Regions from separate parts of the Rhizobium sp. 01N424 genome, predicted to be linked through region 1. Evidence: predicted binding sites of a transcription regulator. Region 1 holds the regulator's gene; the other holds the start of a gene.
What was found. Region 1 encodes LexA, which represses DNA repair genes until DNA is damaged. Its sites were predicted from a motif close to TGTTCNNNNTGTGTTCNG; they were not measured.
Positions count from the first base shown of each region.

Region 2: AC1DNK_RS11040 (ImuA family protein) is a predicted target of LexA. The motif match lies at 3,244-3,261, and genes of this name have one in related genera.

Region 1 is NZ_JBFTRK010000007.1:93,681-109,281, forward strand. It holds gene eno (phosphopyruvate hydratase) at 112-1,386, opposite strand; gene kdsA (3-deoxy-8-phosphooctulonate synthase) at 1,541-2,386, opposite strand; gene AC1DNK_RS18335 (VOC family protein) at 2,383-3,261, opposite strand; gene lexA (transcriptional repressor LexA) at 3,466-4,179, shown strand; gene AC1DNK_RS18345 (ComEC/Rec2 family competence protein) at 4,160-6,586, opposite strand; gene gltA (citrate synthase) at 6,878-8,167, shown strand; gene lpxB (lipid-A-disaccharide synthase) at 8,199-9,389, opposite strand; gene AC1DNK_RS18360 (LpxI family protein) at 9,374-10,255, opposite strand; gene lpxA (acyl-ACP--UDP-N-acetylglucosamine O-acyltransferase) at 10,258-11,076, opposite strand; gene fabZ (3-hydroxyacyl-ACP dehydratase FabZ) at 11,073-11,540, opposite strand; gene lpxD (UDP-3-O-(3-hydroxymyristoyl)glucosamine N-acyltransferase) at 11,533-12,597, opposite strand; gene bamA (outer membrane protein assembly factor BamA) at 12,646-14,988, opposite strand; gene rseP (RIP metalloprotease RseP) at 15,184-15,601, opposite strand, start outside.
Region 2 is NZ_JBFTRK010000003.1:109,271-124,871, forward strand. It holds gene leuD (3-isopropylmalate dehydratase small subunit) at 1-542, opposite strand, end outside; gene AC1DNK_RS11015 (VOC family protein) at 678-1,097, opposite strand; gene AC1DNK_RS11020 (hypothetical protein) at 1,223-1,456, opposite strand; gene AC1DNK_RS11025 (HpcH/HpaI aldolase/citrate lyase family protein) at 1,568-2,470, shown strand; gene AC1DNK_RS11030 (DUF1737 domain-containing protein) at 2,472-2,678, shown strand; gene AC1DNK_RS11035 (metallopeptidase family protein) at 2,682-3,119, opposite strand; gene AC1DNK_RS11040 (ImuA family protein) at 3,284-4,219, shown strand; gene AC1DNK_RS11045 (Y-family DNA polymerase) at 4,230-5,669, shown strand; gene AC1DNK_RS11050 (error-prone DNA polymerase) at 5,666-9,121, shown strand; gene AC1DNK_RS11055 ((2Fe-2S)-binding protein) at 9,213-9,605, shown strand; gene bfr (bacterioferritin) at 9,571-10,062, shown strand; gene AC1DNK_RS11065 (RNA pyrophosphohydrolase) at 10,669-11,202, opposite strand; gene AC1DNK_RS11070 (divergent polysaccharide deacetylase family protein) at 11,212-12,408, opposite strand; gene AC1DNK_RS11075 (S41 family peptidase) at 12,488-13,810, opposite strand; gene AC1DNK_RS11080 (murein hydrolase activator EnvC family protein) at 13,800-15,215, opposite strand; gene rlmH (23S rRNA (pseudouridine(1915)-N(3))-methyltransferase RlmH) at 15,345-15,601, opposite strand, start outside.

The DNA of each region.
Region 1 (15,601 bases):
GATGACAGTAGCGCTGAGAGATTAACCGTCCGTTGACTATGAATTCTTGCGAGCAAGAAAAAACCCGCGCCGGTGAAGCGCGGGTTTCAAGGCATTGATCGCTAACGGCTATCAGCCGCGGATGATCGAGCGGCCGGCATAGCGGGCCTGCGGGCCGAGGCCCTCTTCGATGCGGATCAGCTGGTTGTACTTTGCCAGACGATCCGAGCGCGACAGCGAGCCGGTCTTGATCTGACCGCAGTTGGTGGCAACCGCGAGATCGGCAATCGTGGAATCTTCGGTTTCGCCCGAACGGTGCGACATGACGGCGGTGTAGGCTGCCTTGTGCGCAGTGTTGACGGCGTCGAGGGTTTCCGTCAGCGAGCCGATCTGGTTGACCTTGACGAGGATCGAGTTGGCGACGCCCATCTTGATACCGTCGCGCAGGCGGGCCGAATTGGTGACGAAGAGATCGTCGCCGACCAGCTGAACCTTTTTGCCGGCCAGATCGGTCAGAGCCTTCCAGCCGTCCCAATCGTCTTCAGCCATGCCGTCTTCGATCGAGATGATCGGGTACTGGGCAGCGAGCTGCGCCAGGTATTCGGCCATTGCGCCAGGCTCCAGCGTGCGGCCTTCGCCTTCCAGAACGTACTTGCCGTCCTTGAAGAATTCGGTCGAGGCGCAGTCGAGGCCGAGATAGATGTCTTCGCCCGGCTTGTAGCCAGCCTTTTCGATCGACTTCATGATGAAATCGAGGGCTTCAGGCGCGCTCTTCAGGCCCGGTGCGAAACCGCCTTCGTCGCCGACGTTGGTGTTGTGGCCCTGAGCCGAGAGTTCCTTCTTGAGGACGTGGAAGACTTCCGAACCCATGCGGACGGCTTCACGGATCGAGTCGGCGCCGACGGGCAGGATCATGAATTCCTGGAAATCGATCGGGTTGTCGGCATGAGCGCCGCCGTTGATGATGTTCATCATCGGAACAGGCAGCAGGTGGGCGGAAGCGCCACCGACATAGCGATAGAGCGGCAGGCCGGCAGCTTCGGCAGCAGCCTTGGCGACGGCCAGCGAAACGCCGAGGATGGCGTTGGCGCCGAGGCGCGACTTGTTCGGCGTGCCGTCCAGTTCGATCATGATGTTGTCGATCTGGATCTGGTTTTCGGCGTCGATGCCGCCGATGGCGTCGAAGATTTCGGTGTTGGCAGCTTCGACGGCCTTTTCGACACCCTTGCCGAGATAGCGCTTGCCGCCATCGCGAACTTCGACGGCTTCGTGCGCGCCGGTCGACGCACCCGACGGAACAGCCGCGCGGCCCATGCTGCCATCTTCCAGATAAACGTCGACCTCGACGGTGGGGTTGCCACGGCTATCGAGAATCTCGCGGGCGATGATATCGGTAATTGCAGTCATGGGTTTCTTCCTGCTCGGTGGGTGGGATAAATCGTTTGAAATCGTCTTAATCGAAGGCACGCAAATTACAATGGCCGTTTTTGAGCCGCCTAACATGCCTTCGTTTCCAGCCTCATTCGAGGCCTATTACAGGATCATGTCAGCCTTTTGAACGTCAGGCCGCTTTCGCGATGGCGTCGAAGGCGAGAAGCTTTTCGAGAAGCCGCGGCATGTCCTTCAGATAGACCATGTTCGGTCCGTCGGACGGCGCGTTGTCCGGGTCTTCGTGCGTTTCGACGAAGACACCCGCGACACCGACGGCAACGGCGGCACGCGCCAGGGTCTCGACGAATTCGCGCTGGCCGCCGCTCGAACCGCCCTGCCCGCCCGGCTGCTGCACGGAATGCGTGGCGTCGAAGATAACGGGAGCGCCAAGTGCAGCCATGATTGGCAGCGAGCGCATGTCCGATACCAGTGTGTTGTACCCGAAGGAGGCACCGCGTTCGCAGAGCAGGATGTTCGGATTGCCGCTGGCATTCAGCTTGGCGAGGACATTCTTCATGTCCCAGGGCGCCAGGAACTGGCCCTTCTTGACGTTGACGATCCGGCCGGTCTTGGCGGCAGCAACGAGAAGGTCCGTCTGGCGGCTGAGGAAGGCCGGGATCTGCAGGATGTCGGCGACGGTTGCCACCTGCTCGCACTGCTCTTCCGTGTGGATATCGGTCAGAACAGGAAAGCCGAATTCCTTCTTCAGATCGGAGAAGACTTCGAGCGCCTTTTCAAGACCGATGCCGCGCTCGGCAGAAAGCGATGTGCGGTTCGCCTTGTCGAAAGACGACTTATAGACGAGGCCGATACCGAGCGACTTGCAGAGTTCGCTCAGAACACCGGCGACCATGAAAGCATGGTCGCGGCTTTCCATCTGGCAGGGACCGGCGATCAGCGACAGCTTGCCCGTATTCGAAAAAGTAACGCGTCCAGCACCCTCGCCGGCGACGACTTCTGCATTGGTATTTGTCATTGGGTCTCCTCGAAGGCAAAGATTGCGCCTTGTCCCGGCGCCGGCTTCACCAGCAGACGATTGTTCATACTGACATGGGTGATCCCGTTAGCAGCCAAATGCGCCGCTGTCACGGCCAGATCACCGACCGAAAACACGATTGCGCGCGCCCTGAGGCCGTTATCGGTGACAAGTGGCTCGGCATCGAAATAGGCCTCCATGCCCTCGCTCGAGAAGATGGAAAGTCTCCCGTTCGGCAATTCGAAGTATAGGCCGAGTGCCGCCTCCTTAGGCTCCACTCCACCGCTGGCCGTCTCCAGAAATTCGGCGAAGGCCTGCGGATCCTCAGCGCTCAGGGCAATCTCGCTGATGCCGGTGACGCCGTTTGCATGGGTTTCCAGTGCCTTGCGATCGGCCGGAAAGGCGTTGATCCGCTGGCAGGCGAAGAAGAAGACATCGGGTGCCCGGAGATCGGCGGCAAAGGCGAGCTTGAAGGCGCCTGTCGCCTGTGTTCCGTCGGGCATGACGATCGGCCGCGAGAATTCGACCATATCACCGCCGCTCAGCTGTGCGCCGTCATAGGAAGCCTTGTCCGCATCGGCATCATCGGTGCCGAAGACAACAGCCGAAAAGCCGTCATCGCCGCAGCGGAAGCGGAAGGCCTGATCGCGGGCGACGAAGCTGTTGCCCTTCGCGACGGCCGCGTCGCACTCCGCCTGGTTGGCGACACCGAGCGGTTCGAGATAGGTCCTGTCGGCAAGGAAGACGCAGGCATTCTCCGTTCCGAACGGATGACGGCCATCGGCCGCGACGGTGAAACCGAGACGGCCGAGTCGCTCGCGGGCAACATCTATATGGGTGACGGGCAGTACCAGATGATCGAGCGGATGCGTCATGGCGGTTCCCTCCGGTGAAGCCGGCAGAGATTTGCACTCCCTGCCCGGCAAAGCGCAAGCGTGGATCACCAATCCGGCAAATAAACTTTCAAAAACGACGAAAAATCATCGGAAGTTTTACCAATATTTAGGCACTTGCGGAACACATATGGAACATATAGTGTCCGTTCTGGCTTTGTTTCACGAATCTGGGGAAAGACTTCGATGCTGACGCGCAAACAACAGGAGCTTCTCCTCTTCATTCACGAGCGGATGAAAGAGTCCGGCGTACCGCCGTCCTTCGACGAAATGAAGGACGCGCTCGACCTGGCTTCCAAGTCGGGCATCCATCGCCTGATCACCGCGTTGGAAGAGCGCGGTTTCATTCGCCGCCTACCGAACAGGGCGCGCGCACTCGAGGTCATCAAGCTTCCGGAAGCCTACAGCCCGAGCATTCAGCCGCGCCGCGGATTCTCGCCGAGCGTCATCGAAGGCAGCCTCGGCAAGCCGCAGCCGGTCGCGCCGCCGAAGCCGGCGAACGAGGACAATCACACGTCGATCTCCGTGCCGGTCATGGGCCGGATCGCAGCCGGTGTGCCGATTTCGGCGATCCAGCAGAACACCCACGACATTACAGTTCCCGCCGACATGCTCGGAAACGGTGAGCACTATGCTCTTGAGGTCAAGGGCGACTCCATGATCGAGGCCGGCATCTTCGACGGCGACACGGTCATCATCCGCAACACCAATACCGCCAATGCCGGTGATATCGTCGTTGCGCTCGTCGATGACGAAGAGGCAACACTGAAGCGCTTCCGCCGCAAGGGCGCGTCCATTGCGCTCGAGGCCGCCAACCCGGCTTACGAAACCCGCATTTTTGGACCTGACCGCGTCAAGGTTCAGGGTAAGCTCGTCGGCCTTATCCGCCGCTATCACTGAGCGGTTCGCTTTCACCAAAAGCTCCACTGCGCCAGTCATAGGCGCGGTGGCGGGTCCAGGGACGATCGAGACCCTCGAATGATGTGGTGATTTCGGCGATCCCATTGGGGAAACGAAGCTCGACAGCGCCTGTCTTCCGCAGTGTCTCCCCGGTGAAAAGCAGGGCGCCTGAGCGGCAGGTATCGAAGCGCAGGCGAACCGGTGTGACGACGATATCGGATATGTCGCAGGCTGGGCCAAGGAACGCCGCATTCTCGATCACGGTCAGGATCGAACCGTTGTCGAGCTTCGCTGTACACCAGGCCTTTTTCACGCATGAGAAGCGCTCGCCCGTCGCACTGGCCTTGATCGCGTTCATGGTGTCGTTCTGCTGTGCCTCCGTCAGTTTCAGCCTTTCACCGCGCGGTGCGGTGGGAATATCCGGGAGCGCCGGGAACGCCGGTGACAGATGCTTATCGATCACCAGAGCGCGCCTCCATTGATCAAAGATGAAGCCCGGTGGCCGCTCGCGATTGGTGGCGAGGCCGTTGTCGCTGACGATGCCCGCCATGCTCCCGTCCTCGGCAATCACGATTTTCGGCGGCGGAGGACCTCCCAACATCGCGGCGGCTGTCGTCGATGCCATCAAGATCGCGGTGCCGAGATGGCGCATGCGGCTGCGCAGCAAAGTCAGCAGCAGGAAACCTGTCACCGCCGCGGGAAAGTACCAAGACGCCAGGCGCCCGACGCCGATATCGCCGCCCCATGAGGCAACCGTCCTGGCGATGGCGATCACCAGATCGAGCCCGAAACCCGTCACCTGCCACGCCCATGCATCGAGACCGAAGGGCATCAGCAGCATGGCAATGAGGCCGAACGGCATGATGATGAAGGAGATAATCGGCATTGCGGCGAGATTGGCTGGCAGGCCATAGGCCGTCAGCCGGTGGAAGTGCTCGACCGAGAACAATGCAGTCGAGAAGCCGCCGATGACGGAGGTCAGCAGGATGCCGCCGAAGAACGCGGCGGCGGAAGACAGCATCCTGACGGCGCGAAACTTTGCGAAGGGCCGGTCGCGCACCGGCCTCTCCTTCCAGAGCGCATAGCCCGCGACGAGGGCCAGTGTCGCGGCGAAGGACATCTGGAAGCTTGGCCCCATGATCTCCGAGGGTGAGAGGATAATGATCACCAGCGCCGACAGGGCGACGTTGCGCAGACTGATCGACGGCCGGTCGAAGAAGACCGCCGCCAGCATGATCGCCATCATGATGAAGGCGCGTTCGGCAGAGACAGCGAAGCCCGAGATCAGAAAATAGGCGGTGACGGCGGCAAGCGCACCGGCTGCGGCGATCTTCTTGACGGGATAGGCCTGGACGACAGCCGGAAACAGGCTGAGCACGCTGCGGAAGCCGACGAAGAAGATGCCTGCCGACAGCGCCATGTTGAGACCGGAAATGGCAATGATATGCGCAAGCCCGGATTGGCGCAGCGCCTCGGTCGTCTCGCTCGAAATGGCGCGGCGCTCGTCCGTGACGAGAGCGGCGGCGAAAGCGCCGGTGTCGCCAGGCAGGATGCCTCTGATACGATCGCCGATGCCGCTTCTGAGGCGATAAAGCCATTCAATAGCGCGATCCTGCATCGATCCGGGCTCGGGTTCGGCCGCTGGCACCACGGCAGGGGCACCATAAAAGAAACCGTTGCCACCGACGCCGTCGAAATAGGCACCGAACGAAAAGTCGTTGAGGCCGGGAAGAGCAGGCCCAGACGGCGGCGTCAGCCTTGCCCGGCCTTTCAGCCAAGTCCCGGTTTCGAACTCCGCTTTCTGGCCGCGCGCAATCACGGTCACCTGCTCTGGCGGTCGCTTCAGCGCCGGGTTCTCCGTCGCCTTGAGCGCCAGCAGATACCGCCAGCCGCCGCGGCCATCGCTTTCCCGCCGCTCTACGCGGCCTGTCAGCGTCGTCGTTACCGCCGAATCGAGAACGACAGTACCAGCTCTCCAGGTCTCGAATTGTGCGGCGAGGATGCCGGCAGCAATCAACGTCATGGAGGCCACGCAGATCCGGCTCCACTGCCGGCTGCGATCGGTCACGGCGAGCAGCAGAAGCAGCACGACCGCGCATGAAAGCGGCACAGCCGGTGAAATGTCTGCACCGCAGGCAAACCAGAGAAGGGAGCCCAGTCCGAGCGCCACCGGCGCAAACAACATGCGGCCGCCATAAGCCAGCTCTTCGACAGCGCAGGCCGGCAGGCTTTGCACAACACGGCGCTGCAGCGACCGAAGAGCATGAATAGAAAGCTGCCGGCGGTGACCTAGATTAACAGGTGCGAGGAGAGAGCCCGCTGCAGGCGGCATCAGCAGCGTCTGCGGCAATTTGGCCGCGGCGCCGATGGTGATCGTGCTGACGTCGCTGGTTTTCAACTCCGGCATGCAAAGAGCCTGATGACCCGATAGAATACAACCAGAATGCAACCCTGCGCGCGTTTCAGCAACAATAATCGATTGAAAAATGATGAAAAAACGTGAGTGCAAAAAGCCTAAATAAATCATCGGCTTCCGCTATGCGTTTACAGCATCGCAGGAGTGCCTAAAAGTTGATACTGCGATGCACAAAATGGCGTCACGGTAACTTGGCATTAGGCGCGCTATCATATAGCAATCTGAGCGGACGCTTAACCCTATGGCGCTTTTATGGCGCCGCCGCCAATTTGGAGGATCAGAATGACGGATCAAAGCGCAACAATCAAAATCGGCGACAAATCCGCCAATCTTTCCGTAAAGAGCGGAACGATTGGGCCTGATGTCATCGATATCGGCGCACTCTACAAGAACACCGGTTCCTTCACGTACGATCCTGGTTTTACCTCGACCGCATCCTGTGAATCGAAGATCACCTACATCGATGGCGATGAAGGCGTTTTGCTGCACCGCGGCTATCCGATCGAGCAGCTGGCCGAGCACGGCGACTTCCTCGAAGTCTGCTATCTGCTGCTCTACGGCGAACTGCCGACCGCTGCGCAGAAGAAGGACTTCGATTACCGCGTCACGCACCACACCATGGTGCATGAGCAGATGAGCCGCTTCTTCACCGGCTTCCGCCGCGATGCACACCCGATGGCCGTCATGTGCGGCTGTGTCGGCGCCCTGTCGGCCTTCTATCACGACTCGACCGACATCACCGATCCGCATCAGCGCATGGTCGCTTCGCTGCGCATGATCGCCAAGATGCCGACGCTGGCCGCCATGGCCTACAAGTATCACATCGGTCAGCCCTTCGTTTACCCGAAGAACGACTTGGACTACGCGTCGAACTTCCTGCGCATGTGCTTTGCTGTCCCTTGCGAAGAGTACACGGTCAATCCGGTTCTCTCGCGCGCCATGGACCGCATCTTCATCCTGCATGCCGACCACGAGCAGAACGCTTCGACCTCGACCGTTCGTCTCGCCGGCTCTTCAGGTGCAAACCCGTTCGCCTGCATCGCGGCCGGCATTGCCTGCCTCTGGGGTCCTGCCCACGGCGGCGCCAACGAAGCGGCTCTCAACATGCTTTCGGAAATCGGCTCCGTCGATCGTATCCCTGAATATGTTGCCCGCGCCAAGGACAAGAACGATCCGTTCCGCCTGATGGGCTTCGGTCACCGCGTCTACAAGAACTACGATCCGCGCGCCAAGATCATGCAGAAGACGACGCATGAAGTTCTCGGCGAACTCGGTATCAAGGACGATCCGCTTCTCGAAGTGGCGATGGAACTCGAGCGCATCGCGCTAACCGACGAGTATTTCATCGAGAAGAAGCTCTACCCGAACATCGACTTCTATTCGGGCATCACGCTGAAGGCTCTCGGCTTCCCCACGACCATGTTCACGGTTCTCTTCGCTCTCGCCCGCACCGTCGGCTGGATCGCGCAGTGGAACGAGATGATCGAGGATCCGCAGCAGCGTATCGGCCGCCCGCGCCAGCTCTATATCGGCGAAGCGGAGCGCAACTACGTTCCGGTCTCCAAGCGCTAGGCGCCTGTATCGGTGAAACAAAAAAACCCGGTCATTTCTGACCGGGTTTTTTCTTGTCCAGAGTCTCGAGAACGACCTCGGCCGCCTTTTGTCCTGGCGGTTTGTCCGTCTGCATGCGCTGCCAGACGAGATCGAAGCCCGAGCTCATCGCGCGGCGCTGCAGCGTATCCGCCGACAGTCGCTCCATCCATCGCGACAGGCTGCCGCCGCGGACAACCTCGTTGATATATTCAGGCACGACCGCGTAGTCGGCGATCAGGTTCGGAATGGCAGCCGTCCAGGTCTTGATGCGGCCCGTCAGCAGCTTCATGATCCAGTCGATCTTGTAGGCCGACACCGTCGGCACGCCGGCGAGCCCCAGCTCCAGGATCACCGTTCCGGATGCGGCCATCGCTGCGTCGGCTTCGGCGAAAGCCTGCCACTTCGCCTCGCTGCCGACAAGGATCTCCGGCTTCACCGGCCAATCCTTGATCATCTCGCGCACCTGCGCCTCGCGCCTCGCAACGGTAGGCAACATGAACCGCATCTCGCCGTTGCGCGAGACAAGCTCATTCACTGCATCGCCGAAATGCGGCAAAAGACGGTTGATCTCCGAGGCCCTCGAGCCCGGGAGCAACATGATCGACTTGACGGCGGGCTGGGCAGCGTTTGCCCTTGCGCTGCGCGCGTTTCGTGTCGCGATGAGATCCTGATCTGCCGTCAGCCGGTGGCCGACATAGGTCGTCGGCGGCCCGCCGAGTTCCTTCATCACGCCGGGCTCGAATGGCAGGACCGCCAGAACATGATCGACATATCCCAGCATGCGTTGTGCGCGGTATTCCTTCCACGCCCAGACACTCGGACAGACATAGTTGACGACAGGCAGATCCGGGAGAGCCGCGCGTACGCGTTTGGCGACGCGATGGGTAAAGTCGGGACTGTCGATGATGACGAGAACATCAGGCTTGGCGGCGATGATTGCCGCCGTGGTCTGGCGGATCAGCCTGTAAAGCGTCGGCAGCTTGGCGAGCACCTGGCTGATGCCCATGATCGACAGTTCGGAATAGTCGAACAGCGATTTCAGGCCCTGGGCTTCCAGCGCCTCGCCGCCGACGCCGAAAAGCTCGACCGGGCCGTTATGGATCTTTTTCAGAGCGGCGATCAGATCGCCGCCCAGTAGGTCGCCGGAGACTTCTCCGGCAATGATGCCGATTTTCAGACTGGTGCTCACGTCAGCCCCCATCCAGGCAAGCCGCGGTCGATGCCGCACACGAAAAGGCCAGCCTGATCCGCCGCAGCGATCATCTCATCTCTCTCCAGAATCAGTGCCCTGCCCGCCTCGACGGCGACGCCTGCAAGACCGGCTTTTTGTGCATTGGCAATTGTCGATACGCCGATCGATGGCAGATCGGCGCGCAAATCCTGTTGCGGCTTGCAGAGCTTGACGAGGACGCCCTTGCGGCGCGCCGATATCCGCCCTGTACCCCGCAGCGATGCGACCCGCTCCAGCATGCCGTCGGTACCTTCGGGTCCCTCGAGCGCGACGACGCGTCCACCCACAGAGACGGCACCCTGCCCGACATCCAGCAATCCCAGGGCATTGGCGGCCTCGGCAGCCTTCAGCATGTCGGAGATATCGTCCTTGCCCGGCGCCACCGCACCGAGAGAGCCGACAGAAGCCAGGAGATCAGGTGCGATTTCCTGAGCGCCGATCACGCGGCGGCCGTTATTTTCGATGAGCTTGATGACCATCTGCAGCACGGTGTCATCACCGCCGGAGATCAATGTCCTGACGACCGACGGGATCTTGACGATGGACTTCCAGGTCGGGCGTATTTCCCGCCATTCCGGCCGGCGGCGAACGCCACCGGACATTACGACGCGGCGAATGTCATGCTTGCTGAAGATAGCTTCGAGTGCGGAGACATCGCCGACGCCGATGACGGCATGGTCGTAGCCCTGCCAGGAACGGTCAACTTCGCCCTTCAACGAGATCACGAAGGGCTCATCGCCGGCAGCTCGCGCTGCCTGAGCGACGTAAGCCGGCAAAAGGCCGTTTCCAGCGATGATCGCAAGACGGCCCTTCGCGGTGTCGCCGGAAACGGACACGCTCAGCCTTTCTGTCCCCGCGTCGGCGAAGACAGCGCCCGATCGCTCTCGGCGGCAATGAAATCGAGGATTTCGACAACCTGAGGGCAATCATCATATTCGGCGCGGATTGCGGCTGCGTTATCGCGAACCGAACCGGAGCCTTCGAAAATTGCCTTGTAGGCGCGCCGTACGGTGTGAATGACAGCGCGATCAACGCCGGCACGCGTCATGCCGACGACGTTCAGGCCGCCGAGCAGCCCCGGATTGCCGTTCAGCATGCCGTAGGGAATGACGTCGTAGCTGACGGCGGAGAGGCCGCCGACAAAGGCCTGGCGGCCGACACGCGTGAACTGATGCACCGCCGAACCGCCGCCGAGAATGACGCGATCTTCGATCGTCACGTGACCTGCAAGCATGACGTTGTTCGACATGATGACATTGTTGCCAACACGGCAATCGTGGGCAACATGCGAATTGGCGAGGAACAGATTGTTGTCGCCGACGATGGTCTTGCCGCCGAAATCGCTGGTGCCGGTATTGATCGTCACACCTTCGCGCATCGTGCAATTTTCGCCGACGGTCAGCGTCGTCTCTTCACCGGCGTGATGGACGCTTTGCGGATCACCACCGATGACGGCCATAGGAAACACCCTCGAACCCTTGCCGAGGATGCTCCGGCCGGTGACGATGGCATGGGGATGAAGCTCGACATTGTCATGAAGCGTCACCTTCGGACCGACATAGGCGAAGGGACCGATGGTCACGTTCTCACCGACGACGGCGCCGTCTTCAACGACGGCCATCGGGTGAATGCGGGCGCTGGCGGCAACCGTGCTCATGCCTTGTCCTTGCGTAGGATCATTGCACCGATATCGGCTTCCGCGGCCAGGTTGCCATCAACCTTGGCGTCACAGTGGAACTTCCAGATATTGCCGCGCTGCTTCAGCTTCTTGACGTGAAATTCGACGCGATCGCCGGGGATGACAGGCTTGCGGAAGCGGGCATTGTCGATCGTCATGAAGTAGACGAGATTGCCGCTCGTGCCATCCTTGCGCGCACAGATCGCGCCGGCCGTCTGGGCCATGCCCTCGACCAGAAGCACGCCAGGCATGATCGGCGAATCGGGAAAATGGCCGGTAAATTGCGGTTCGTTGGCCGTGACGTTCTTGATACCGATCGCGGAATCGTCACCGTCGATCTCGATGATCCTGTCGACCATCAAGAAGGGATAGCGGTGCGGCAGGAGCTTCATGATCTCGATGATGTCTGCCGACGAAAGAGAAGCCTTTGCTTCTTCAGTCATTCTTGTCTCCCGTTTTGTTCGCCCGTGCCGCCGAACGTGCCATGATCTCGGCAGATTCGCGCAGGAAGTGCTTGATCGGCCTGGCCGGAATGCCACCATAACGCTCGCCGTCCGGAATGCTTTGTACCACACCGCTCTTGGCAGCGATCTGAACGCCGTTGCCAATGGTAATATGGCCATTAATCCCGGTTTGACCACCGATCTGCACACCATCGCCGATCACAGCACTGCCGGCGATGCCAACCTGTGAAACAACCGCGCAGTGACGGCCGATCTTCACGTTGTGGCCGATCTGCACCTGATTGTCGATCTTGGTGCCTTCACCAATGACCGTGTCGTCCATCGTACCGCGGTCGATCGTCGAGTTAGCGCCGATCTCGACATTGTCCTGAATGATGACACGGCCGATCTGAACGATCTTGATCATGCCACGCGGGCCCGGCGCATAGCCGAATCCATCCTGGCCGATACGTGCGCCATTGTGGATGATGACGTGATTGCCGAGAAAAGCACACAGCACGCTCGCGCCGCTGGCGATCGAACAATTGCGGCCGATCTTGACACCGGGGCCGATGATCGCACCCGCTCCGATCCGGGTGCCCGAACCGATTTCGACACCGGCGCCGATGACAGCCAAAGGCTCGACGATGACGCCGGCTTCCAGCTTGGCGGTCGGATCGACCACGGCGCCAGTGCCGATGGCGCTGTCAACCGACATGGATGGCAATGGCTGCAGAGCCGACGGATGCAAATATCCGCCAGCCATTGCAAATGCTGCGTGAGGATTTTTTGAGACGAGCGCCGGTATATGCGCCGGGATTGCAGACAGCAAAGCCGGATCGCACAGAACAGCCGATGCCTCGCATGTTTCCAGCTCGGCCCGGCTCCTGCGCGAAATCACATAACAGATGTCACCAGCCTTGGCGCGGCTCACAGGAGCCACGGAATGAATGATGACGTCAGCCTTGGACGAATCGGGAAGTTCTGCCCCGAGATATTGAGCGAGCTCAGAGAGCTTCACCCCATCCCGAGGCTTAAAGAACGAATTTTGCTCCATCGGCAATGCTCCAGAACGGAATTCCAGTATGGTTCCGGACTGCCGATATCAGAATTGGTTGTTGATGCCAAACTTGAAGTACTGCGTCTTGTCGTAGTCCTTCTTGACGACCGGGATCGCATAGTCGACGCGAAGTGCACCGAAAGGCGACTGCCAGATCAGGCCAAGGCCGACGGAAGCCCGCAGAGCTGCGTTATCACCATCGACAGTAAGACCAGAAACATCAACATCGTTGCCGAAAAGCGTACCCGCATCCGCAAAGACTGCGCCACGCAGACCAAAGTCACGCGGGAAGCCTGGCATCGGGAACGAAGCCTCAGCAGAGACCGTGAAATAGGTCGTACCACCAAGCGGATCGTCTGGCTGGGATCCGCCCATCCGCGGACCGATGCCCTTGTTTTCAAAGCCGCGAATATCGCTGTTGCCCAGGGTGAACTGGTCAAAGATATTCAGGTTCTTGTCGAAACCAACAACATAGCCAGCGCCTGCCGCGAGCGAACCGATGATGTCTGCATCGTCAGCAAGCAGATGATAATAGCGGGCCTTGCCGTAGACCTTATAGAACTGCGAGTCGCCGCCGAGACCAGCGATTTCGTTGGTCAAGGTTGCGTAGATACCTTCACGCGGCAACGTCATATCGTCGAGCGTGTTGTAGGTAAAAGTCTGCGAGATCGACGACTTGATCCAAGGACCGTTATTGACCAGATCCTGATAGGGTATCGACAGATCGCTCAAATCACTGCCGCTGGAGTCGTAGTCCATCCGCTTGAAGTTGTAGCGGAAAGTCGAAGCCAGGTCTTCGGTGATCGGCGCTGTTGCGCGCAGCACAAGGCTGTCTTCGGTGTAGTCGTAGTTGTCGTTGCTCGAGGTTTCGCTGTGGTTCAGGTCGAAACCGGTCGCAAGACGATAGCCGAGGAAGTAGGGCTCGGTGAAGCTCAGGCCGTAGCTCTGCGATCCTTCGAGACCGCCACCTGCCGAAACCTTGATGTACTGGCCGCGGCCGAGGAAGTTCTTTTCTTCGATCGAGGCTTCGAGAATGAGGCCGTCGCCGCCTGCAGCGTAGCCGGCGCCGATACCGAACGAACCGGTCGACTGATCCTGAACATCGACGACAACGACGACGCGGTCAGCGGCACTGCCCGGCTGCGTCGAGATGTTGACGGACGAGAAGAAGCCAAGCGCTTCAAGGCGGCGCTTCGCCTTGGTGATCATCTGCTGGTTGAAGGCGTCGCCTTCGGAGACGTCGAACTCGCGGCGAATGACGTAATCGCGCGTGCGGCTGTTGCCGCGGATTTCGATGCGCTCGATATAGGCGCGCTCGCCCTGGTCGACGAGATATTCGACGCCGATCGTGTTGTTGCCGAGGTCGCGGTTACCGCGCGGCGTGACACGGGCGAAGGGATAACCTGCCGAAGCAACCTGGTCGGAGATGGCTTCCATCGACTGCTGAACGCTCTTGGCGCTATAAACCTCGCCTTCGTGCGTCTTGACGAGACCCTGCAACTGTTCGCCGCTGACACCATCGACCGTCGACTGGACCGTAACAGGACCAAAATTGTAGCGCGGACCTTCTTCGATGTTGAAGGTGAGCGTGTACTTGTTTGTGGTTTCGTCGAACTGAGCGTCGGACGAGACGACCTTGAAGTCGGCATAGCCACGGTTGAAGTAGAACTGGCGCAGCGCCTCTTCGTCGGCGTGCAGCTTGTCTTCGTTGTAAACGTCCTTGCGCGTCAGGAACGACAGGAAGTTCGAACGCTTCGTCGAGATGACAGCAGCCAAGCGGCCGGCGCTGTAAGCGTTGTTACCAACGAAGTTGATGGAATCGATCTTGGTGCGGTCACCTTCGTCGATGACGAAAGCAAGGTTCACGCGGCCTTCGCCAAGCGGAACGACCTGCGTCGTGACGTTGACTTCGCTACGGCCGGTGGCAGCGTAAGCTTCCTTGATAGCGGCGATGTCAGCCTGGATCTGCGCATCATTGTATGGGCCGGAGGCGTGCGTGCCGACAACGGAGGCCAGCTTGTCGTCCTTGACCTTGCGGTTGCCGTTGAAGACGACCTGGTTGACGAGTTGGGCTTCCTGAACCTGTACGACGAGCGTGCCGCCGGAGACGGAAATCTTGACGTCGGAGAAATAGCCAGTGCCGTAGAGCTGCTTCACCGAGTCGTCGATGTCGGTGTTGGAGAAGCTCTTGCCTGGTGCGATGGTCAGGTTGGAACGCACAGCCTCAGCACCGACGCGGCTTGCCCCGCGTACATCGATGCGCTGAATGACTGCGGCCTCAGCCGCCCCCGCAGAGATGATTGTAATGACACCTGCGCCGGAAGCCACAACACTTGCAGACAGCGCAACCGCCGATACTGCGTTCAAAAATCTTGAACCAGCCTTCATTTCACCCATTACCTTTTTTCTCGTCCCCGTCGCCGGGAGAACCCGATTCCGGCCACGTGTGTCGTTTTACCCGCTTTTGACATACAAGCAAGGTAGCAAGTTAATTTCTGTTTACTTCATTTCGAAGCGTGACCCATTCGCCACTACAGCTTTGAAACATCGTAAATAAACGGTAATTTTCCCTCACCGCACGCGCTATCCAATTAGCGCGCTTATGTCATTCCAGGTGGCAAAAACCATTAGCGAAAGCACCATAGCCAGGCCGATGCGAAATGCAATTTCCTGAGCCGAGGACCCCAAAGGTTTTCCCCTCACCGCTTCAATCGCATAGAACATCAGATGCCCGCCATCAAGTACCGGTACAGGCATCAGGTTAAGCAATCCAATAGAGACGGACAATACTGCTGCGAGTTGCAGCAAAGCAGCAACGCCGAGCGTCGCCATCTGGCCGGAGGCCTGAGCGACGCGGATCGGGCCGCCCAGCTGATCGGGCTTCATGTAACCGGCGAACAGGTTGCCGATATACTTGAACGTACCGGTGACGATATGCCAGGTCTGAATCGTACCCTCTTTCAGGGCAGCGACCGGCGTATAGGTCTGGACGCGGAAATGG
Region 2 (15,601 bases), on a different contig from region 1:
ATCGTCAGGCCGATATCGTCGAGGCCGTTCAGCAGGCAGTGGCGCTTGAACGCGTCGAGATCGAACTTGATCGAGCCGCCATCCGGGCCGGTGATCTCGAGATTTTCCAGATCGACGGTCAGAATGGCGTTCGAGCCGCGCGACGCGTCGTCCATCAGCTTGTCGAGATCTTCCTGGCTGACCTTGATCGGCAGGATGCCGTTCTTGAAGCAGTTGTTGTAGAAAATGTCGGCGAAGCTGGTGGAAATGACGCAGCGGATGCCGAAGTCGAGCAGCGCCCACGGGGCGTGTTCGCGCGAAGAGCCGCAGCCGAAATTATCGCCGGCAACCAGGATCTTAGCATCGCGGTAAGCGGCCTTGTTCAGCACAAAATCGGCATTTTCCGAGCCGTCTTCGTTGTAGCGGGCTTCGGCGAAGAGGCCGGTACCGAGGCCGGTGCGCTTGATGGTCTTCAGATAATCCTTCGGGATGATCATGTCCGTGTCGATGTTGACGACGGGCAAGGGCGCGGCAACGCCGGTGAGCTTCACGAATTTATCCATGACCTAGGCTCCAAATTCAGCGGATGTACTTTCGTTGATCAGCATCTAGTCCAGTTTTTTGCCGAAATGAAGGAGAATCTTTCCAAAGTGGCGGCTGCGCGGCGTTTCGCGCAGCCTGCCGCATCGCATGGGCGGCTATTTCGATGCCTCGTTCAGACCCCAGATGACGCCGAAGGGATCGCGCAACTGGCCGTAGCGGTCGCCCCAGAACATCAGTTCGATCGGCATGACGACTTCGGCGCCTGCGGCCACGGCGCGGTTCCACCAGGCATCGATATCGTCAATGACAAGCTGGATGGCGAAGCCTTCATGACCTTTGAAGGGATGGCCATATTCGGGATAGGCATCCGACAGCATCAGCGAGCTGCCATTGATGTAGAGATGCACATGCATCGTCCGGCCCTTTTCGTCGGCCGGAACGACATAGGCCTCTTCGGCGCCGAATGCCTTCTTGTAAAATTCCGCAGCCTTGAGGGCGCCATCAACAGTCAGATAGGGTAGCAGGCCATTCTTGACCGGCGGCATCTTGGCGGGTGCGTTTTCCGTAGTGCTCATTCTTTCCTCCGTCTCTTGATTTTGAAGGTCGGCATCGTGCCGTCCGTCTCAAGGACGTAGAAATCAAATGCGCGCCGACAGCGCCGCGAAGAATTTTTCGTGAAGGGCTTATGCTGGCTCTGAGATCAGAGATCGATGATCGTGCCGCGGCCATCGTTCCAGATACGCATTTCGCGCTGCTGGGTTTGGGCCTTGGCGCGCACCGGAGCCGGTTTCATCTTCAGCGACATTGCGCGGCCAACCATCAGCACGGTCAGGATGCCGCCGACGGCGAGCGTGACCGAGAAGGTGAACAGCGCCAGCGCCACGAATACAGTGACGCCTGCCAGCATGAGGAAGATGGAACGGATATTCTGCATAATTCTAGACCTCTCTTCGAAAGGAATGTGGTCCTTGATTTCCCTCCTTGCAAGGCAAGCATGGCTTTTTGTTGTCTTGTCAGCCTTCACAAAGCTTGGCACACATTCGTGATGAGCCGAAATTCCCCTGCCCGTTCCTTCACTCTCCGTCGTTCGTTGCTGAGCGTTCCCGCGATCAATGCCCGCGCGCTGGAGAAGACCCATGTGCTGGATTGCGATGCCGTGATCTTCGATCTGGAGGATTCGGTTGCACCGGAAAAGAAGGATGAGGCGCGGCAAAACCTGAAAGCTTTCTTTGCTGGCCCGGCGCTCGAGGGAAAAGAGAGGATCATCCGCATCAATGCTCTCTCTTCCGGCTTCGGCCCTGCCGATATGGAGCTGGTGCGCGCCCTGGAGCCGGATGCGGTGCTTCTGCCGAAGGTCAGCGAGCCGCAGGATGTAATGGCGATCAGCGACATGCTTGGCGATGCCGACGCGCCTGATACGCTCCGGATCTGGGCGATGATCGAGACGCCGCGGGGTATTCTGAACAGCGCGGCGATCGCCGAATTCGGGCGCACCGCTGGCTCGAGGCTCGATTGCTTCGTCGTCGGCCTCAACGACCTGCGCAAGGAAACCGGCGTGTTGCCGCAGCCGGGTCGGACCTATCTGGTGCCTTGGCTGATGCAGGTGATCCTCGCCGTTAGGGCTTATGGCCTCGATGCGATCGACAGCGTTTTCAACGATTTCAAGGATGCGGATGCCTTCGAGGCCGAATGCGCGCAGGCACGCGCCATGGGCTTCGACGGCAAGATGCTGATCCATCCGGCGCAGATTGATGCCGCCAACCGGCATTTTGCACCCGGCGAGGCGGCGATCCGCGAAGCCCGGGAGATCATTGCTGCCTTTGCCGATCCTGCGACCGATGGCCTCAACGTCATCAATTCAAACGGCAGGATGATCGAGCGCCTGCATCTTGTCCAGGCCGAAAGTCTGGTTCATAAATCCCGCCTCATTGCTGAACGGAAATCATGACATGAAGCTTTACCGCCTTCTGACCGGCCAGGACGATGCCGCCTTCTGCCATCGCGTCACCGATGCCCTCAACAAGGGCTGGTCGCTGCAGGGCTCTCCCTCGGTCACCTTCAACGCCGAGACCAAGCAGGTCATCGCCGCCCAGGCGATCGTCAAGGACGTCGAAGGCAAGGACTACCACCCGGATATGAAGCTCTCCGAGCAGTAATATCTATCGGTCGGCTGCTTCTTCGGCGCTTTCTTCAATCCGCTCCATGTCGTCATCGCTGAGACCGAAGTGGTGGCCGATTTCGTGGATGAGGACATGGGTGATGATGTCGCCGAGCGTTTCGTCGTTCTCGGCCCAGTAATCGAGGATCGGACGGCGGTAGAGGCGGATGCGGTTCGGCAGTTCGCCGGTTTCCATCGTGAACCGTTCCGAAATGCCCCGGCCCTCGAAAAGGCCGAGCAGATCGAAAGGCGTTTCCAGCGCCATATCCTCGAAAACGTCATCATCGGGAAAATCTTCGATCTCGATCGTCAGATTGGCGGTCAGAGAACGAAACTCGTCCGGCAGGTGGCTGTAGGCCTCCATCGCCAGCGATTCAAATGAGCTGAGCGTCGGTGCATGGCGATCACGCCAATCCTCGCTCTGGTCTATGCGGGCCATCAAAAACCCCTTTCTTTGCCGCCCATATAGAACCTTTGCGAAGGATTTTCGAGTGTGGAATCAACGGCAGGAATAAATTCACATCAAATGGCTGTTGACTCTTTTTGACAGCTCTGGAATCTATAAGAACATAACAGGAACAATTCTGACTTGGAGTGAACGTCATGGCACAGACGGCCGTGACGCGCGAGCGGCTTTTTGCGCTCCGCGAAACCATTGCGAAGCTTGAGGGCAAACCGGTTCCGGCGCTTGCGGCAGCGGAGCAGGAAGCTGTGGCTGCTGGAGATGCGCCACGAAAGAAGGGGAAGGCACCACAATTTTCCTTCGGCGTTCCGCAGCTGGACGTGGCCCTCGAAGGCGGCTTGCCGCTCGATGCCTTGATTGAAATCCGCACCCGGATGTTTCGTGATGCGGGCGTTAGCAGCGGCTTTGCTCTGGCGCTTGCGGCAGCGCTGCAGCACAAGGCCGAGGAAAAAAATCCCGTTCTCTGGATCGCCGACAAGGTCGGATCGATCGAGGCCGGTATGCCCTATGCGGTGGGGCTCAAGGATTTCGGATTGCGGCCGGAGCTCTTTCTGCATGCAAGTCCGCGCAAGCTGGAGGATGCGCTCTGGCTTGCGGAGGCGGCTCTGGAAAGTGGCGCTTTCATCACGACGATCCTGGAAATTCGCGGCAATCCGAAATCCTTCGGCCTTGCCGAGAGCCGGCGGTTTCATCTCAGGGCGAAATCGGCTGGCCGCTCTCTCCTGCTGCTGCGGCAATCAGGAGAGGAAGAGGCAAGCAGCGCCCATGTCCGCTTTCTTGCCAAACCTGCGCCTGCGCGGGAACGGCCTCTCCCGGATGGTTCGATGCTGGGCGGCAGCATCGGCAGTCCGGTTTTTCATCTCACCCTGGAGAAGAGCCGCAATCCGGCCCCCCTCTCCCTCTTCCTGGAGTGGAACCCCCATGACCGCCAGTTTCTCCCCGTCGAACAATCAGCCGTCACTCGCTTTCCAGGCGAGCTCGCAGCGCATTCTGGCGCTGCATTTTCCGCATCTCTCCACGGACAGGATCGCCCGCAAGAGATGGGGTCTCTCGTGGCGTTCGAAAGGGCATCCTGACGCGGCGCCGATCGTCTGCTCGGGCCGGTCCGACAATACGATGCGGCTGACGGCGCTGGACGAAAAGGCGGAAAAACTCGGCCTCAGGAAAGGGCTTGGCGTTGCCGAAGCCCGCGCCATTCACCCGGTCATCGACGTCATCGAGGAGGATGCTGCTGCCGACCGGCGCTTGCTGGATGCGATCGCCGACTGGTGCGACCGCTACACGCCGCTGGTCGCCCTCGACGGCAAGGACGGGCTGTTTCTCGATATTACAGGATGCTCTCATCTTTTCGGCGGCGAAAGGGCGATGCTGAAGGATATCCTCTTGCGGCTCCATCAGATGGGCCTGGATGTGGGTGGTGCGATTTCCTCGTCGCCCGGGCTATCCTGGGCCGTCAGCCGTTTTGGCGAAGGCGGGGTGATTGCCGAGGATGAGGCGGGTGCTGTTCTCGAACCTCTGCCGGTCACCGCGCTCCGCCTCGATGCGCCTGTCGTTGCAGCCCTTCAGAAACTCGGCCTCCGCTATATCGGCGATCTCATGCAGGCGCCACGCGCGCCGCTCACCCGCCGCTTCGGCGCACTTGTTCTTTTGCGGCTTGATCAGGCGCTGGGCCTGGATGAGGAGCCCGTTTCTCCCCGCCTGCCTATTGCCAGCCTTTCGGCGGAGCGGCGGCTTGCCGAGGCGATTACGGCCGAAGAGGACATTCTTCTTCTTGCAGGTCAGGTTGCGCATGCGTTGCAGCCTTCGCTTGAGACGCAAGGCATCGGCGGAAGGGTCTTCGAACTGGTGTTGTTCCGGGTGGATGGCTGCGTCTTTCGAATTTCTGCCGGTACCTCCCGGCCGTTGCGTGATCCGCAGCGCATTGCCAGCCTGTTCTGCGAGCGGCTGACGGCAATTCATGATGATCTCGATGCCGGCTATGGTTTCGAGATCCTGCGGATCAATGTTCTCAGGCATGAAAACTTCCAAAACGAACAGGATGATTTCGAGGGAGAACGGCAGACGGCGATCTCGCTTGCCGGGTTCGTGGACAAGGTTTCGGCCCGTCTTGGCGAGGAATGCCTGATCCGTTTTGAACAGCGTGAAAGTCACGTTCCGGAACGTGCAGTCTTTGCCGTTCCGGCGATCGAGACCTTGAACAAATCGCCCCGGGAGCCGGCCGCTCCGATGGCAAGGGGCGATAGACCCGTTCGCCTGCTTGCCATGCCCGAACCGATGGAGGCTTTTGCTGCCGAGGTGCCTGACGGAGCTCCGGCGTATTTTCGCTGGCGGCGTATCCGGCACCGCATCCTGAAAAGCGAAGGGCCGGAGCGGATCGCCATGGAATGGTGGATCGATGGTGTGGATGCCAAGGAGCGTGATTATTTCAGCGTCGAGGACGAGCAAGGCTATCGCTTCTGGATCTATCGCGAAGGTCACTACGGACCGGATATGCCGCAATGGTTCATGCATGGAGTTTTCGCATGACACCGGCCTTTTTCGAAATCGGCGCCAGAACGAACTTTTCCTTCCTGGAAGGGGCTTCCAGGCCCGAGGAGATCGTCACTCAGGCGGCCATTCTCGGCCTTTCCGGTATTGGGATCGCTGACCGGAATTCGGTCGCGGGCGTTGTGCGCGCCTATGCCCAGACGAAGGTTTTTCGCGGCAAATATGAGCGGAAGCTGGCCGGCAAGCTGGAAAAGGATGAGAAGGCGGAAGACATTCTGGAGCCCGTTCCTTTCCAGCCAGGTGCGCGTCTGGTCTTTTGCGATCAGACGCCTGAGATCCTGGCCTATCCCAAAAACCGGCAGGGCTGGGCGCATCTCTGCCGGCTTCTGAGCGCTGGAAACCTGAAGGAAGGCGCTGTCAAGGGAACGTGTCTGCTGGAAGAAGCGGATCTGATGGAATGGGGCGACTGCATGATGCTGGCGGCCGTTCCTTCCTCCGCCATTCTGAATGCCTCTGCCTGCAGAGGTCAGTTTTCGGATTGCCTCGGGCGCCTGAAAGACCGGTTTGGTACAAACCTGTTTCTGGCGCTGACCCCTGCCTACAACGGCCATGATGCGCTGACGTTCGCGACCTTCTCGAATGTCGCGGCGGAAAACCGCGTCCCTTTGATCGCAACCAATCAGGCCCTCTATCACGACAGAACCCGCAGACCCCTGTCCGATGTCGTGACGGCCATTCGCGAGCACGTGGCGATCCCCAAGGCTGGCTTTCTTCTCGCTCCGAACGCCGAACGTTATCTCAAAGACAACAGGGAAATGTCGCGGCTCTTCAGAAACTATCCCGAGGCGATCGAGAATACCGGCAGGTTCTTTGCCGGGCTGGAATTTTCCCTGGACGAGATCAGCCATAATTATCCGACAGAAAATGCGCCTGGGGAAACGGCATATGAGACGCTGGACCGGCTGACGCGGGCGGGCGCGATCAAGCGGTATCATCCAGAAGCGGTGCCGGAAAAAATCCAGGACCAGATCGACTACGAGCTCGATCTGGTCAGACAGAAAGACTATGCGGCCTACTTTCTGACGGTTCACAGGATCGTTCATTACGCACGCTACGAGAAGAATATCCTCTGCCAGGGACGAGGCTCGGCGGCCAATTCGGTCATCTGCTATTGTCTGGAGATCACGGAAGTCGATCCAGCCAAGAGCATCCTGCTCTTCGACCGGTTCATTTCCATGGATCGCGATGAGCCACCGGATATCGATGTCGACTTCGAGCATGACAGGCGCGAAGAGGTCATCCAGTTCATCTACGAGGCCTATGGACGAAACCACGCCGGGTTGACGGCGGGGGTGACCACCTACCGGACGCGCTCGGCAGGGCGCGAAGTGGCGAAGGCTTTCGGGCTTTCCGAAGACGTGCAGTCTGCAATTGGTAGCCTGGTCTGGGGATGGTCGGACGATAGCCTATCCGAGCGCGAGGCGAAGGCTGCCGGTCTCGACATGTTCGATCCGATGACCCGGAATGTGCTGCAATATGCCTCCGAGCTTCTGTCCTTTCCGCGGCACCTGACCCAGCATGTCGGCGGCTTCGTCATCACGCGTGACCGGCTCGACGAAATCGTGCCGATCATGAAAACGGCGATGCCCGGCCGCTACATGATCGAGTGGGACAAGGATGACCTGGACAATGTCCGGATACTGAAAGTGGATGTCCTGGCACTCGGCATGCTGACCTGCATGCGAAAGGCTTTCACGCTTCTTGAGGATCACTATGAGGTCAGGAAGACCCTTGCCGATCTCGGCAACAGGGAACATGGCGATGAGGGCAGGCCCGTCTATGAGATGATGTGCCGGGCCGATACGCTCGGTGTCTTCCAGATCGAGAGCCGGGCGCAGATGAGCATGCTGCCGCGGCTGAAGCCGGACCGGTTCTATGATCTCGTCATCGAAGTGGCGATCGTCCGGCCGGGGCCGATCCAAGGCAATATGGTGCATCCCTATCTCAAGCGGCGCGAGCAGTTCAAAAGCGGCGTCAAGATCAAGTATCCTAGCGAAGAACTGAAACCGGTGCTGGAGAGGACACTCGGCGTTCCACTGTTTCAGGAACAGGCGATGCAGATCGCCATTACCGCGGCGGGCTTCAAACCGGCTGAAGCCGACAAGCTGCGGCGAGCCATGGCGACGTTCAAAAGGACCGGCACGATCGGAGGGTTCGAGAGCCGGTTCATCGATGGAATGGTTGCCAAGAAATATCCCAAGGAATTTGCAGAGCAGTGCTTCAACCAGATCAAGGGTTTTGGGGAGTACGGCTTCCCCGAAAGCCATGCGGCCTCCTTTGCCCTGCTCGTTTACGCCTCCTCGTGGATGAAGGCTTACTATCCTGACGTCTTTTGCGCGGCGATGCTGAACTCGCAGCCGATGGGTTTCTATGCACCGGCGCAGCTGGTGCGCGATGCGCGAGAGCATGGTGTCGAGATCCGCGAAGCCGATATCAATCGCTCGGATTGGGATTGTCTCTTGGAGGCGGCGGTTTTTGATCGGCGGCGGATCGATTTTCGTCATGCCGCGATGCGCAGCGTCATTCGATCCAAGCGGGCCGTGCGCCTTGGATTCCGGCAGATAAAAGGCCTTTCTGAAGATGCGATGCGGAGACTGGTGGCGCAGCGTGACGGGGGCTATCGTTCGATCCACGATCTCTGGCGGCGATCGGGCCTGAAGAAAACCGATATCGAGCGGCTTGCCGATGCCGATGCCTTCGGGTCCATCGGACTTTCGCGCCGGGAGGCACTCTGGGCTGTTCGGGCTCTGGATGCGCAGAGCGCAGCGGAGAGGTTGCCGCTGTTCGAGCGCGCTGCTGAAGATGATCTTCAGATCGAGCCGGAGACAAACCTGCCTGAAATGCTGCCTGGAGAGCAGGTCATCGAAGATTACCGCTATCTGTCCCTGTCGCTGAAGGCGCATCCCGTCTCGTTCCTGCGCGAGGAATTCAGCAAGGCTGGCATCTGGCGCAATGTCGACCTGCTGCAGGTCGAGAATTGCAGGCGGGTGACGATTGCCGGCCTCGTCCTTGTCCGTCAGCGTCCGGGCTCTGCCAAGGGCGTCGTCTTCATGACGCTGGAGGATGAGACAGGGGTGGCCAATGCCATCGTCTGGCCAGCGATTTTCGAGAAGTATCGTGCCATCGTCATGGGTGCGCGTCTGGTAAAGATCCGCGGGAAGCTTCAGAGCCAGAGCGGTGTGATCCATACCGTGGTCGAGCATATCGAGGACATGACGCCGGCTCTCGGTATTCTGCAGCAGGAAGCGCGGCGTTTCGGCGCCAGCGACCGATCGGATGAAGCGTTACGTCCCACTGTCGATCAGCGGCAGAAGAGGATCATGACCAATCTCGAAAGGGCGGCCTTGGAAAAACGCATGCTCGACCGGACGCGGGAGCCAGCCACCGGAGAAACTGCAAAAGTGATGCCGCGAGGGCGCAATTTCCATTGAAGCCGGAAAATCCTGTAAGAACAAATCGATATGCCGGAGCGCTGCCTTTTGCTCACGCCGATGTGACATTTTGGGTCTTCGACGACGGTTTATGGGTGTCGATTTTTTCTTGACAGCCACCATCTTCTTTAGCAGAAAACACGATAATGAATGTCATGTTTGGAATGATGACGTGCTCGTCTGCAGCTGCAATTACATAACCGACAAAGAAATCCGGGAGGTTATCAACAGCCTTCTCGATGAGGACTGTTGGCAGCTGATCGTGCCTGCGAAAGTCTATCACGCCATGGAGAAACGCGGCCGCTGCTGCGGTTGCTTCCCCAATGTCGTCGATATCATCATCCAGACCACCGAGGACTATCACGCCCGTCGCCACTCGACGGAAGACGAAATATTTGATTTCATGTCCCGCCTGAAGAATTTCCATGAAGAAAACAGGAGAGCGGACATTGAAAGGCGACAAAAAAGTCATCGAGCGGCTTAACGAGGCACTGTTCCTCGAACTCGGTGCAGTCAACCAGTATTGGGTTCACTACCGCCTTCTCGAAGATTGGGGCTACACCAAGCTTGCCAAGAAGGAACGTGCTGAATCCATCGAAGAGATGCATCATGCGGACCGTCTCGTTGCCCGCATCATCTTCCTTGAAGGCCATCCCAACCTCCAGACGCTGGCGCCGCTTCGCATCGGCCAGAACGTCAAGGAAGTGCTGGAAGCTGATCTTGCCGGCGAATATGACGCCCGCACGGCCTACAAGAAATCCCGCGACATCTGTCATGACGCCGGCGACTACGTCTCCATGAAGCTGTTCGAAGAGCTGCTGATGGACGAGGAAGGCCATATCGACTTCCTCGAGACGCAGCTCGAACTGCTCGGAAAGATCGGCGAAGCCAAGTATGGCCAGCTGAATGCCGATTCCGCCAACGACGCGGAAGGCCACTGACCTCAGCAATGGCCGCGAGGGCGGCTATCGGATAATGACCAGCCCCGCCAGCTTCTGGCGGGGTTTGCTACTTCTCGGCCGTGATACTCATAGGCTTTGCTGGAGCTGCAACGGGTTTCCATCAGATTGTCGACGCCCTTTATGTTTCCGCGCTGCCGCGATCGTGGCGATGAGCGGGGTGTGTCGCACCGCTGCCGGCACAGGCGAATCCTCCTGAGAAGCATTGCGCGGCCTGTGTTCCCTATTCCGCGACCAATCCTGCCAGATGCGAGAATTCGGCTATGACCCGTTCGTAGCCTTGCGCTTGAAGGCCCGATCAGTTCCGGCAGGCCGGTCATCGGCTTTCATTCCCCGGATCGAATTCTGGCTCATCGGCGCCCGGCGGCGGGTTGGTGGCGATTTCGCTGTCGTCACCTCTGAGGCGGAAGGCAAACCGCGCTGCATCGGCCGCGAAACTTGCCTTTTCAGACCGTGTCGATAAGGCGCAGCGGCAGGTCGTTCCAAGCCTTCCTCGGCGCCGTTGCGATCCTCGTAATGAGCGCGGTGGATTGCACCCTGCCCAGCACAAGCGAATTCACCTGAAAGGCATTGCGCGGCATGAACTGCTTATTCCGCGGCCTTCAATCCTGCGAGATGCGAGAATTCCGCTACGACCTGTTCATAGACCTTGCGCTTGAAGGTCACGATCAGATCCGGCAGGTCGGCCATCGGCTTCCATTCCCAGGCATCGAATTCCGGCTCATGGCCGCCCGGCGGCGAGTTGATGGCGATCTCGCTGTCGTCGCCTTCGAAGCGGAAGGCAAACCAGCGTTGTGTCTGGCCGCGGAACTTGCCCTTCAGGCCGATGCCGATCAGGTGCGACGGCAGGTCGTAATTGATCCAATCCTTCGCCTCGCCGAGCAGGGAGACAGTCTTCATGCCAGTTTCCTCATAGAGCTCGCGGTAGGCAGCCTCCAGCGGGTCCTCGCCCTTGTCGATGCCGCCCTGCGGCATCTGCCAGAGCTGCGCCGAGCCGTCATATTCTGAATTGCCGATCGGAATGCGCCGCCCTGCCCAAACCAACCCCTCGCGATTGAGGATCATCACGCCCACGCAGGGGCGGTAGGGCAGTTCGTCTGCGGTGATCGGCGCCTTGGTCATCAGGTTTCCTCAGGGCTTTTTCGGGTCGTTTGCCAGCGCGGCGACACCGACGATCTCGATGCCGCGCATGGCGGCTTCTTCGCTCCACTTGGAGATGGCGTCAATGCTCTCGTCGAAGGCAGAGGCAACGCCGATCGCCTGGCCATTGCGCTTGGCGATGCGTTCGAGTTCGTCGAGTTTCTGCATGATGGCGTTGACATCGAGCTGGCCGTCAAGCTGTAGATCGGCAAATGCATAGGGGAGTTCAGTTCCCCTGGCGACGGCTTCGGTCTTCGATTGTGCCGAGGAGCCGTCATCGAGAAACAGCAGGCCGCGCTTGCCTATATCACGCATCACGGGCTCCATCGCATCCGGATTGGAGAGGAAGCGGCCGCCCTGATAATTCATGATGCCGGTGTAATTGGTGATCTCGCCCATGGCGCGGTGCAGGTTTTCGACGTTTTTGGCGGGCGATTTCGATGTCAGCAGCGTTTCCGGACCCGGATCGTTTGCCGGGTAATCAAATGGTTCTAGCGGCACCTGCATGAGGATTTCGTGCCCGCCTCGCCGTGCGTCCTGCATCCAGCGCTGCAGGCTGTTGCCGCTGGCTGCGAAGGCGAAGGTGATTTCCTCGGGGAGTTCCTTGATGGCGCGCTGCGTGCCCGTCTGGCTGAGACCGAGGCCGCTGACGACAATGGCAATCCGAGTGCCGCGGGCGCCGGACCAGGGCCGCGCATATTGATCCATCGGCCTCCGGCCATCCGGCCCGACAATAGGCAGACGGCCGAAGGGCGAGTCTTCCAGAAGGCTGTCATTCGGCATGGCGGCCATGCGCGGATCCTGACCGACCTGGGTCGCGTCGATCAGAGCCGGGCCGTCGCCGTCACGCGGGCGTGGGCTGTATTTGGTGACGACAGAGCCGTCACCCGTCACCATTTTCTCGACATTGGCGCCGGAGTGCGGATCGGAGCGTGTCATGCCGTTGGCAGCCGATTGATCCGGTGTCGCTGGTGTCGGGACCGCATCTGTGGCGGGTGAAGCGGCTTGCGTTTCGGGCGCCGGTTTCGGCTGTTGCAGACCGTCATCGCGCATTGCCGTATAGAGGGAAAAGCCGCCGATGCCGATCAGGCAAAGGCTGGCGATGATCCGGCCGATCCGCAGGATACCTGGCCGCTTCGGGCCAGGTTTACGGTTCTGGCCGAGTGGTGCATGCAAATCCGTTCCCAATTTCCTCGCCCGCCCCAAAACCGGGAAACAGTCAGAATCATCAGGCCGGATGTTACTCCGGCCTGATGCATTTTCTCAATTACTTTGCGGAAACCGCCTTGTCCGGGTTCGGCGGGAAGGCCGGATCGGTCTTCTTGCCGCGCAGCAGATCAAGTGCGTAGTTCAGCTGGACGTCGTCCTTCGGATCCGGCGGCACATAGGCGACCGAGCCCGAGCCTTCATCCGTCTCGCTCTGGCCCTTGATGTGGCCGCGCAGGCTGGATTCGCCCTCGGTTACCATCTTGCCCTTCAGATCATCAGGAAGCGGCTCTTCGACCTTGATATCAGGCGTGATGCCGGTGCCCTGGATCGAGCGGCCCGATGGCGTATAGTAGAGCGCCGTTGTCAGGCGCAGCGCGCCGTTTTCGCCCAGCGGGATGATCGTCTGGACGGATCCCTTGCCGAAGGAACGGGTGCCAAGGATGGTCGCGCGGCGCAGATCCTGCAGGGCGCCGGCTACGATTTCCGAAGCCGAGGCCGAACCGCCATTGATCAGCACGACAACCGGCTTGCCATCCGTCAGGTCGCCCGGGCCGGCATTGAAGCGGCGGGTTTCATCCGGATTGCGGCCGCGGGTGGACACCACCTCGCCGCGCTGCAGCAGGGCGTCCGATACCTTGATCGCCTGATCGAGCAGACCGCCCGGGTTAAGACGCAGGTCGAGGACATAACCCTTGAGCTTGTCGGCAGGAACGGTTTCCTTGATCTTGGTGATCGCCTTCTCGAGATCCGGATAGGTCTTCTCGGTGAAGGAGATGATGCGCAGATAGCCAACATCATCCTCCACGCGGGACTTCACGGCCTGGACGGCAACGACATCGCGAACGATCGTCAGTTCGATCGGCTTGTCGGCGCCCTTGCGGATCAGTGTCAGCTTGATCGGGGTGTTGATGGCGCCGCGCATCTTTTCGACGGCGTCCTCGAGCTTGAGGCCTCGAACGGACTGGCCATCGATCTCGGAAATATAGTCACCGGCGAGAACACCGGCCTTGGCAGCAGGCGTGTCGTCGATCGGCGTGATGACCTTGACGAGTTCGTCTTCCATCGTCACTTCGATGCCGAGGCCGCCGAACTCACCCTTCGTCTGGGTGCTCATATCCTCGGCGTCCTTGGCATTCATGTAGCTGGAATGCGGGTCGAGCGAGGAGAGCATGCCGTTGATGGCATTTTCGATCAGCTTGTCTTCAGCCGGCGGCGTCACGTATTGGGCGCGGACACGTTCGAAGACATCGCCGAAGACCGATAGCTCCTTGTAGGTGGAAGCACCGGCCGCCTCGGCAGGCACGCCGGCCGAATAAATGACGCTCATCGCGGTCGCACCCATCAATGCGCCGACCAGAACAAGAGAAGCCCTACGAATCATTGCGTGCCTTTCCAGTGTCTTTGGCGGTCCACCACGGCCGGGAATCGACCGGTTTACCGTCCTTTCGAAATTCAATGTAAAGCGTTGGCCGGTCTGTTTCCAGCGCCAATGCTGTCGCGCTTGCCACTCTTTTCGCGCCCATTGCCGCAAGCGGCTCACCGGCAAAAACGAACTTGCCCTGGCGGGCGCTGATCGTATCCATGCCGGATAGAACGAGGTGGTATCCGTCGCCTGTATCGAGAATGATCATCTGGCCGTAGCTGCGGAAAGCGCCGGCAAAAACCACCAGTCCGTCGGCAGGTGCGGTGACCACCGAGTCCGGATTGGTCGCCAGCGTCATGCCCATCGCCTCGTGGCCGGTGCCGTCGGCATCGCCAAACTGACGCAGAATATCGCCCGCTACGGGCAGCTCCAATTTCGCTTTCAATTCTCCGAACGGATATGCGGGCGCAATGCGGTTTTTATCGGGCACTCCGCTGTCCGCCAGGGCCTTCGCCTGGGCCCGCTGCTCGTCGGTCAGGAGCTTGCGATTTTCCTCTTCGCGCCGTGCCGCTTGGGCAGCTTCGCGCACGGAAGAGATTTCCGATTCCATCGAGGCGACGAGGCCTTCCAGCGTCGTCGCCTTTCCTGCCAACTCCTCCGAGCGCTTCTTTTCGGCGTCGAGTTCGGCAGCGCTGCTGCGGCTGTGCTTGTCGTTTTCGGCGAGCAGGAGATCCATACGGCGCTCCTCCTCGATGCTGTTGGTCATCGTCGCCGTCAGACCGGCGCGCTCCTTGGCGCTTGCGGTCTGCAGAGCTGCGAGATTGTTGAGATCGGCCGCCAACCTATCGGTTTCCTTGCGCATTCCCGGCACGACAGCACCGAGCAGGATGGCGCTGCGAACCGAAGCGAGGGCGTCGTCGGGAGTGACCAGCAGCGCCGGTGGCGGGTTGCGGCCCATGCGCTGAAGGGCCGCCAGTACTTCCGCAAGCAGTCCGCGGCGGTCGTGCAGTGAGCGGCGGATGCCATCTTCCTTGACGCCCAGATCGGCGAGCTTCTTCTCGCTGTCGAGGATCTGCTTTTCCAGCGTCTTGCGGCGGGCGGCGGAATCGATCAGTGCCTGACGGATGCTCGAACTGCTCTTGTCGAGATCGGCGATGCTCTTCTCAAGCTCGTTCACTTTATCTGACGAAAGATTGATCGTCTTCGATAGCGCATCGAGCTCTGCGCGAGTCTCATCGCGCTTCCTCGCCAGCTCGGCTGCGGGGTCCGGCGGTGGCGTGACGGCCTGCGGAGACGGTGCTGCGGCAGCGGGGGCGGCGTCCTGCACATTCTGGACGGGCGCGTCCTGTGCCTGCGCCTCGATCAACGAGCCGGAAGGTGGATTTGCCGCAGCAATGCCAGCCGCAAGCAGAGGCAAAATCAGGCTCGTTCGCTTGCGGGCGCTTCTTGTCATGCGTGTTCGGGGCAACTCTCAAAATCGCGCGGAGACTAAGCTGATTTGGCGGCTTTGACCAGAAAGATCGGCATGCCTGATAACACGGCTGCGTGACTCTCAGACGCGGTGATAGGGATGCCCGGAAAGAATGGTAACGGCGCGGTAGAGCTGCTCGGCTATCAGGGTGCGGACGATCTGGTGAGGCCATGTCATCTTGCCGAGACAGAGCGTCATGTCGGCCCTGTCGTAGAGCGCCGGATCCAGCCCGTCGGCGCCGCCGATGGCAATCGTCAGATCGCGTTTGCCATTGTCGCGATAGGTGCCGAGGGTGTTGGCGAAGGCCTCGCTGTCGAGCGCCTTGCCGCGCTCGTCGA